4 regions of the Streptomyces sp. NPDC033966 genome follow, and region 3 is predicted to be linked to each of the others. Evidence: riboswitches for the same ligand, from Rfam matches in the RefSeq annotation. Region 3 holds a riboswitch; each other region holds the start of a gene.

Region 1 (2,188 bases), 230 kb from region 3:
ATCGCCCCGGCCGGGCTCATCGCCACCGCCGAGGAGAAGGCCGAGCTCGCGGCCGCCGGCCTCGACGGGAGCGGGGGCAAGGCCAAGGAGCCGGTCGCGTGAGCGGGGTGCGCGGGGCGCTGGCGAAGGCCCGGTTCTACGTACGGGAGTTCTCCGGCGAGGCCGCGTACGACCGCTACGTGGCGCACGCCCGCTCGCACGACCCGGACGCCGAGGTCCTGACCCGGCGCGCCTTCGAGCGGGCCCGCACCGACGCCCGCGAGGCGGACCCGCGCGAGGGCTTCCGCTGCTGCTGAGGAGCCAGAAGGGCCCCGCCGGACCTCCGGCGGGGCCCTTCGGCGCAGCCGGGGTCAGCGCACCCAGTCCTTGAGGGGCTCGGTCTGGAGGGTGATGCCGACGGGGTCGGGGAGCGTGACTTCCTTACCGAAGGGAACGGTGCGTACGGTCTCGTAGCATGTGCCGTCCGGGTCACTGTGGACGAGAACCTGGCACTTGAGCCGGTCGATGAGCAGGTAGACGGGGATGCCGGTCTCGGCATACGCGCGCGGCTTCTCGACCCGGTCGCGCCGTTCGGTGTCGGAGTCCCACGAGGTCACCTCGACGGCCATCAGGATCGGGCCCGGATCCACCCAGTCGCCCTGCCCGACGAACGCGTCCTCATGCGCCAGGATTCCATCCGGAATGGCGCGCCCGCCCCGGTACTGTTCGGCCTTGATCCCCTGCCCCGCGTGCAGCCAGAACCCTGGGCGGTGCTGGATACAGATCCGGGACAGCCACACGATGATCCGCCCATGGTCCCCGTCCGGCATCGCCTTGCTCCTCAGCACCCCACCGATGAATTCCAGCCGCAGCCCCTCCTCCTCGCGGGCCGCTATCCGTGCCAGGTGCTCGAACGCTTCGGTCGTCATGTGGGGATGGTCGGTCATGAGGGTCATGCCTCGCTCGCCTTCCTCGACGGTGCTGTCTCCGACGATAGCGGAGAGGTACGCCAGAGGGACGCGGAGTCGCGGGCGACACAACATCTAGGGGGTCACACAGACCCGGCCCACCACATGTATGCTCATCCTCGCTGTCGCCGCAGGGGAATCCGGTGCGAATCCGGAACTGTCCCGCAACGGTATGAAAAGTCCGAGGACCTGCCGACAGTGCGCCCGGATCGACCGAACCGGGTGCCGACACGTCCGGGCCTCGCGGTTGGGCCGGTGGACGCCATGCGGTGTGTACGCGATCCCGTCGCGCCCGCATGCGCCTCCCCGCGCCCCACCCGCCGATGACCGGGCCGAGCGAGGGAGAGCTCCCGCCGTGACCATCGCGCCTTCCGCACCGCGCGCCGAGTCCGTTTCTGGCGACACCACCGAAGGCCCGGGGGCCGCGCTGCTGCGTACTCTCACCGAGCTGACCGCCGACCTCCCCGACACCGACCCCGGCCGGATCGCCGCCGCCGCCCTGCGCGGCCGCAGCGCCTCCGCCGACGAGGCCGAGCTGCGCGGGCTGGCCACCGAGGCCGCGGCGGGCCTGATCTCCGAGGACCCCGCCTACTCCCGCCTCGCCGCCCGCCTGCTCACGCTGGCCGTGGCCGACGAGGCCGCCGGGCAGGGCGCGACGTCCTTCGCCGAGTCCGTCGTCGTCGGCCACCGCGAGGGCCTGATCGCCGACCGCACCGCCGAGTTCGTCGCCGCCCACGCCGCCCGTCTGAACGCGCTGGTCGAGCACGCGCTCGCCGAGGGCGCGGACGACCGCTTCGGCTTCTTCGGCCTGCGCACCCTGCACAGCCGCTACCTGCTGCGCCACCCGATCACCCGCCAGGTGATCGAGACCCCGCAGTACTTCATGCTGCGCGTGGCCTGCGGCCTCGCCGAGGACGAGAGCGTCCAGGCCGTCGAGGAAGTCGCCTCGCTGTACGGCCTGATGAGCCGGCTCGACTACCTGCCGTCGTCGCCGACCCTGTTCAACTCGGGTACGCGCCACCCGCAGATGTCCTCCTGCTACCTGCTGGACTCCCCGCTGGACGAGCTGGACTCGATCTACGACCGCTACCACCAGGTGGCGCGCCTGTCCAAGCACGCCGGCGGCATCGGCCTCTCCTACTCCCGCATCCGCGCCCGCGGTTCGCTGATCCGCGGCACCAACGGCCACTCCAACGGCATCGTGCCGTTCCTGAAGACCCTCGACGCCTCCGTCGCCGCCG
Region 2 (2,188 bases), on a different contig from region 3:
GGGGGCCGAAATCGGCCTCGGGGTCGTCGGAGCGGCCGATCCTCAGGGCGGCGATGCGGTCCGTCAACGCCGCCACGAGTCGGTCCGCGGTCTCCTCGCCGACGGGTACGGCAACGGAGATGGCCATGCAGCGTTCGCCCGCCGAGCCGTAGCCGGCGCCGATCAGCGCGTCGACGGCCTGGCCGAGGTCGGCGTCGGGCATCACGATCATGTGGTTCTTCGCGCCGCCGAAGCACTGGGCCCGCTTGCCGTGGGCAGCCGCGGTCGCGTAGATGTGCGCGGCGATCGGGGTGGAGCCCACGAAGCCCAGGGCCTGGACGCGGGGGTCTTCGAGGAGGGTGTCGACGGCCTCCTTGCCGCCGTTGACCACGTTGAGGACGCCCGGCGGGAGCCCGGCCTCCAAGAACAGCTCCGCCAGACGGAGCGGAACCGACGGGTCGCGCTCGGACGGCTTCAGGATGAATGCGTTTCCGCAGGCCAGCGCGGGTGCGGCCTGCCAGAGGGGAATCATGGCGGGGAAGTTGAACGGAGTGATGCCGGCGACGGCGCCCAGCGGACTGCGCAGCGAGTGCACGTCGATCCCGGTGCCGGCGTTGTCGGTGAACTCGCCCTTGAGCAGGTGCGGGATCCCGGCGGCGAACTCGACGACCTCCAGGCCGCGTTGGAGGTCCCCGTGGGCGTCGGCGACGGTCTTGCCGTGCTCGGCGGACAGCAGCCGGGCCAGGCTCTCGCGCTCGCCCTCGACGAGCTGGAGGAAGCGCAGCAGCACGCGGGCGCGGCGCTGCGGGTTCCACTGGCCCCAGTCGACCTGCGCCTCCACGGCGTCGGCGATCGCCGCCTCGGTGTCGGCGCGCCCTGCCAGGGGGACCCTGGCCTGCACGGCGCCGGTGTTGGGGTCGTACACGTCGGCGAAGAGCCCGGAAACGCCGGGAGTGTGCTTTCCGCCGATGAAATGGGTGAGCTCGCGGACCATGGATGCCTGCTCTCGTCAGGTTGGATCCGGGGATGGCACGGCACACCGGCGGACGGCACCCGGATGGGGGTGCGCCGCTGCGGAATGCCGTGAGAACTACGAGCGTGCGGTGGTGTGCGCGCGCTCCGCCGGATCACCAGGGCCGTGGGTACAAACCGGTGCCATGCGTGTCTGCTCCATCCTCGTGGACAACACGGAACATCCGCGGCCGGTATCCTGACTCCCGGATCCCCGCGTGCCGCCCGCCTTCCCGACAGACCTCGTCAGTGGCGTGTGGATGGCAGCACACTCCCCGGTCACAGTGGCGGGACCGTGCCGGTTTTGCACCGGCTTCCCTGCACCGCGGACCTTGTGCCACGAACATATAGTTGGACGTCCTAGTAAGTCCAGAGCCGCTGGCCGCGTGCCTACAGTCGATACATGCGCATCGTTTCCCTGCTCCCGGCGGCCACGGACATCGTGGCGGACCTCGGACTCGCCGCCGACCTGGTCGGACGCACCCACGAATGCGACTGGCCGCCCGCGGCGGTCGCCTCGGTACCCGTCGTCACCCGTGCCGAATTCGCCGCGGACGGACTCAGCAGCCGGGAGATCTCCGAGGCGGTCGGCGGAGCTGCCCACTCCGGCTCCTCGCTCTACACCCTGGACACGGCGGCGCTCGCCGCGCTCGCGCCGGAGGTCCTGCTCACCCAGGACCTGTGCGACGTCTGCGCGGTGTCCTACGAAAGCGTCTCCCGGGCCGTGCGCGTCATGGACGCCGGACCCCGTGTGCTGAGCCTGGAGCCGAAAACCCTCGACGACGTCCTGGACTGCCTGGTCACCGTCGGGCAACTGCTCGGGGTGCGGGAGCATGCCGAGCGGCGGCGCACCGAGCTGCGCGGCCGGCTCGACACGGTCCGCCGGCTCACTCAGGGCCGGGCCCGGCCCCGGGTGGTCGCCATCGAATGGCTCGACCCGCTGTGGCCCGCCGGCCACTGGGTGCCGGAACAGATCGCCTGCGCGGGCGGGGAACCGCTGCTGGCCGCACCCGGTGAGCACACCAAGCCGATGACGTGGGAGGCGGTACGCGCAGCCCGCCCGGACGTCATCCTGGTACTGCCGTGCGGCTTCCCGCCCGAACGGACCCTGCGCGAGCGGGACCTGCTGACCGCCCTGCCGGGCTGGGACGAGCTGCCGGCTGTGCGGGCGGGGGAGGTGTGGGTGCTGGACGGGCCC
Region 3 (2,188 bases):
GCCCTTGCGGACGCCGAAGTAGTAGGCGAGCACGCCCGCCCCGAGTGCCGCCTGGAGGGCGAACAGCGCGGACTCGACCTCGCCCGACGGGGGCTCGTACAGCGGGGAGAACCAGGGCTCGTAGTCCGGCTTCAGCTCGGTGATGGCCGCCTCGGCCTGAGCGTCGGAGCCGGTGAACGGCTCCTCCTTGCCGTCGCCGAGCCCCAGCGCGAGCGGGATGACGGCCAGCGCCGCCACCAGGAGCAGCAGCAGGGTGTTGATCTTCGCGTTCCTGCTCATCAGAGCGCCGCCTCCTGCTTCGCCTGCTTGCCGCCGGTCAGCTTCGCGACCCCGAGCCGGACCAGGTCGGACTTGCTGGACTGCATCAGCAGCCGCATCACGAGCACCGTCAGCAGGCCCTCGCTGATCGCGAGCGGGATCTGGGTGACGGCGAAGATGCCCGCGAACTTCTCCAGGGAGCCCGGGAAGCCGCTCGCCGGGTCGGGGAAGGCCAGCGCCAGCTGGACGGAGGTCACGCAGTAGGTGACCAGGTCGGCGAAGAACGCGCCGGCGAAGACGGTCACCATCAGCGGCACGCCGGACTTCCGCAGCAGCCGGTAGACCCCGTAGCCGGCCCAGGGCCCGGCGATGGCCATCGAGAAGACGTTGGCGCCCAGCGTGGTGAGCCCGCCGTGGGCCAGCAGCAGCGCCTGGAAGAGGAGGGTGATCGTGCCGAGCACCGCCATGATCGGCGGCCGGAAGAGGATGGCCCCGAGCCCCGTCCCCGTCGGGTGCGAACAACTGCCCGTCACGGAAGGGATCTTCAGGGCGGACAGGACGAACGTGAACGCGCCGGACGCCCCGAGCAGCAGCGTGCTCTCCGGGTTCGCCTTCACCTCGCGGGTCAGCGCGCGGACCCCGTGGACGACGAAGGGGGCGGACGCGGCGCCCCAGGCGACCGCGTGCAAAGGGGGTAGGAACCCCTCGGCTATATGCATGGGTTGGGAGACCTCTCCAGCACCTCGTGGATGGACGACGCGCCCCGGCCGGTCTCCTGGCTCACGGGTACTGATGCCCTGGCTCCGCCTTCCCGGGACCGTGCGGTCTCCCGCGCGGGCCCAGTGGCTTCCCGCGGTGGGGGCACCTCCCGGACGGAGTCTGGGGGAGAGTGGAGCCGGACTTCCCGATCACAGTGGCGAGGGCCGCACCGGTCTTCCACCGGTTTCCCGAACACCAAGGCCAGACGACCCTAGTCGCCCGCACGGACCGTCACAACCCGGACCGATCCGGCCACCCCGGCCGCCACCCGGCCGCCGCCCCGCGGCACACCCCGGACGGGCCAGGCCCGCTGGCCCGCCCGCCGGGCGCCCGGCACGGTGGAGGACATGGCAGCCGACCAGAGCCCCCGCTACGAGGACCTCTCCGCCGTCTTCGTCAACTGCACCCTCAAACGCTCTCCCGAGACCAGCAACACCGAGGGCCTGATCGCGAAGAGCCGGGCCGTCATGGAGTCGGCGGGCGCCCGCACCTCGCTGATCCGCGCCGTCGACCACGACATCGCCACCGGCGTCTGGCCGGACATGACCGACCACGGCTGGGAGAGCGACCAGTGGCCGGTCCTCTACAGCCAGATCATGGACGCCGACATCCTGGTGCTGTGCGGCCCGATCTGGCTCGGCGACAACAGCTCCGTCATGAAGCAGGTCATCGAGCGGCTCTACGCCTGCTCCTCGCTGCTGAACGAGCAGGGCCAGTACGCCTACTACGGGCGCGTCGGCGGAGCGCTGATCACGGGGAACGAGGACGGCGTCAAGCACTGCGCCATGAACATCCTCTACAGCCTCCAGCACCTCGGCTACGCCGTCCCGCCCCAGGCCGACGCGGGCTGGATCGGCGAGGCCGGCCCCGGCCCCTCCTACCTGGACCCGGGCTCGGGCGGTCCCGAGAACGACTTCACCAACCGGAACACCACGTTCATGTCGTGGAACCTGATGCACCTGGCGGCGCTCCTCAAGCGCGCCGGCGGCATGCCGGCCCACGGCAACCAGCGATCCCTGTGGGACGCCGGCTGCCGCTTCGACTTCCCCAACCCCGAACACCGCTGACCGGGCGGCTCCGGGCCGTCCGCGGGTCAGCAGGTGTCGGGGTGCGGGAAGTCCAGCACGAGCCGCTCGGGCGAGTGCAGGACGGAGGTGTTGTAGGTCGGCTG
Region 4 (2,188 bases), on a different contig from region 3:
GCGGGTTGCGCACGAGGGCCTGGAGGACGACGCCGGCCACGGCCAGTCCGGCCCCGACGACCGCCCCGAGCAGTACCCGCGGCATCCTCACGTCCCACACGATGGAGGCGAAGGCCCCGCGGGCGCCGGGGCCGCCGAGGACGATGTCGACGACCTGGCCGGGTGGGATCCGTACGGGTCCCAGGGCCAGCCCCGCCACCGCCGAGGCGGTGAGCGCGGCGGCGAGCAGCACGAGCGCGAGTCCGCGCCTCACGGGGCGTCGGGGTGCAGCTGGCGGCCCAGGGACTCGACGGCGTCGGCGACGCGCACGCCGAGCACGGCGGAGGAGAGCGGCAGCACGGCGAACCGCCGGTTCTTCACCGCGGGAACCTGCGCGAGCGCCGGGTCGTTCAACAGGCGCTGCTTCTTGGCCTCCACGGTGGTGCCGCCGTAGTCGTAGATGAGGACGACCTCGGGTCCGCGTTCGATGACCTTCTCCCACGGCACGTCGCCGAAGGTGTCCTTGAGGTCGGCGAACACGTTCGCGCCCCCGGCGAGGGAGACGATCTCGTTGCCGATGCCGTTGCCTCCCGAGGTGAAGGCGGAGGCCTCGCCGGAGTCGTAGACGAAGACGGACGGCCGGGCCCGGTCCTTCACCCGCGCGCTGACGGCGTCGACGCGCCGCTGTTCCTCCCGGACGAGGGCCTCACCGCGTTCGGGCACGCCGAAGGTCCGGGCGACCTCGGTGATCTCGGTCTTCAGCTGTTCGAGCCCGACCGGGCCCTCGGTGCAGTACTCCACGCTCAGCCGGGAGCCGATGCCGGCCTTGGCCAGCCCCTCGCGGTCCCGCCCCTGCCCCTTGTCGAAGGCACTGGCGTAACCGCCGTAGACGAAATCGGGGTTGGCGCCGAGGAGCACCTCCTTCGAGGGGTACTCCTTCGCCAGCACCTTGATCCTGTCGTAGGCGGGCCGGTAGGCGGGCAGCACGGAGTCGTCGAGGTAGGCGGTGCCGGCCATCCGGTCCTGGAGCCCGAGGGCGAGCATGATCTCGGTGGCGTGCTGGTTCATGGTGACGGCGCGCTCGGGCGGCGCCTGGTAGGTGCTGCTGACACCGCAGTTGGTGACGGTGTACGGGAACCCGGGCGCGGTCTGCGCCCCGGCGGCGGACCGCTCGGCCCCGGGCGGCCCGCCGCAGGCGGCGAGCGGCACGACGAGGGCGAAGGGCAGGAAGGAGCGCACGGCGGCGCGGACACGCGACATGGTGAGGCCTCTCCGGGGGATCCTCGTCCCCGGTCGAAGTGAAGAGGCGGTGCGTCAGTGTCTGACTCCCGGCCGTCGCGCGCACGCGGCGGCCGGTCACAGTGGCGGGACCGCACCGGAATCACACCGGTTTCCTGTCCTGCACCGCCGGGACAACCAGGCCAAGTCTGCCAGACGCGATCTTCACCCCCGGAAGGGGCGGCGGAGGGGTGGCGGGCCACCCGGATGGTTCGGGGGCCTTCTCACCGGGGTGGGCGAGCCGTTCCAGGATCCTGTCCCCACCCTGTCCCCACCAGACGACAAAAAGGACCCCGGGAGAGGTCTCCCGGGGTCCTTTCGACAAGAAATGCCCGTTCAGGCTTGGCAGGGGTAGCAGGATTCGAACCTACGACATCTGGTTTTGGAGACCAGCGCTCTGACCAGCTGAGCTATACCCCTTCGGTGGGTCACACCCTGCCATGAAGCGGCCGGAAGATCCAATCCATTTTCCGCGTCGCCGGTGGCGGGAGCGGGGCGGGCGGAGGATCGTGGGCGGGGAGGGGGTGGACCGCCGAGCCTGGGAGGCGTCGTGCGCCACCGTCCGGGGCGCCTGCTGGGGCCCCTCCTCGTGCTGCTGCTCGTCGGTGCCGGGCCCGACGGGTCCGGGGAGACCGTTTCGCTCGACGGGGACCGGGCCGGGGAGCGGCTCGACGTGACCCTGACCCGGGTCGTCGACCCCGCGGGCAGCGCCGGACCGGACCGGCTGGTGGCGGTGGAGCTGCGGCTGGAGAACACCGGGACGGTGCCGTACGAGGACTCCCCCGCGCCGGCCGCGCACCTGCTCGACACCGAGGGGCAGCGGTTCACGGGGACGGGCACCGCGACCGGTGCCGGGCCGAGCCTGCCGGACACCGTCACCCTGGTGCCCGGGGATTCGGCGTCCGGGTTCGTCACCTTCCGGCTTCCCGAG

The links. Region 3 has a riboswitch for cobalamin ahead of ACZ518_RS01420 (energy-coupling factor ABC transporter permease). Riboswitches for the same ligand answer to the same signal wherever they lie in the genome.
Region 1: it holds a riboswitch for cobalamin, as region 3 does, so the genes downstream of both, ACZ518_RS02425 (ribonucleoside-diphosphate reductase subunit alpha) here and ACZ518_RS01420 (energy-coupling factor ABC transporter permease) in region 3, are expected to answer to the same signal.
Region 2: it holds a riboswitch for cobalamin, as region 3 does, so the genes downstream of both, ACZ518_RS25905 (CoA-acylating methylmalonate-semialdehyde dehydrogenase) here and ACZ518_RS01420 (energy-coupling factor ABC transporter permease) in region 3, are expected to answer to the same signal.
Region 4: it holds a riboswitch for cobalamin, as region 3 does, so the genes downstream of both, ACZ518_RS07715 (ABC transporter substrate-binding protein) here and ACZ518_RS01420 (energy-coupling factor ABC transporter permease) in region 3, are expected to answer to the same signal.

Annotation. Positions count from the first base shown of each region.
Region 1 covers NZ_JBVIRQ010000001.1:526,850-529,037, forward strand. The annotation lists gene ACZ518_RS02410 (carbon starvation CstA family protein) at 1-102, shown strand, start outside; gene ACZ518_RS02415 (YbdD/YjiX family protein) at 99-296, shown strand; gene ACZ518_RS02420 (Uma2 family endonuclease) at 351-935, opposite strand; adenosylcobalamin-variant (AdoCbl-variant) riboswitch at 1,070-1,146, shown strand; gene ACZ518_RS02425 (ribonucleoside-diphosphate reductase subunit alpha) at 1,303-2,188, shown strand, end outside.
Region 2 covers NZ_JBVIRQ010000009.1:305,062-307,249, forward strand. The annotation lists gene ACZ518_RS25905 (CoA-acylating methylmalonate-semialdehyde dehydrogenase) at 1-973, opposite strand, end outside; cobalamin riboswitch at 1,163-1,333, opposite strand; gene ACZ518_RS25910 (ABC transporter substrate-binding protein) at 1,394-2,188, shown strand, end outside.
Region 3 covers NZ_JBVIRQ010000001.1:298,075-300,262, reverse strand. The annotation lists gene ACZ518_RS01425 (energy-coupling factor ABC transporter substrate-binding protein) at 1-279, opposite strand, end outside; gene ACZ518_RS01420 (energy-coupling factor ABC transporter permease) at 279-977, opposite strand; cobalamin riboswitch at 1,007-1,232, opposite strand; gene ACZ518_RS01415 (flavodoxin family protein) at 1,365-2,084, shown strand; gene ACZ518_RS01410 (AMIN-like domain-containing (lipo)protein) at 2,111-2,188, opposite strand, start outside.
Region 4 covers NZ_JBVIRQ010000002.1:495,255-497,442, forward strand. The annotation lists gene ACZ518_RS07710 (FecCD family ABC transporter permease) at 1-253, opposite strand, end outside; gene ACZ518_RS07715 (ABC transporter substrate-binding protein) at 250-1,239, opposite strand; cobalamin riboswitch at 1,275-1,412, opposite strand; tRNA gene ACZ518_RS07720 (tRNA-Trp) at 1,601-1,677, opposite strand; gene ACZ518_RS07725 (DUF4352 domain-containing protein) at 1,808-2,188, shown strand, end outside.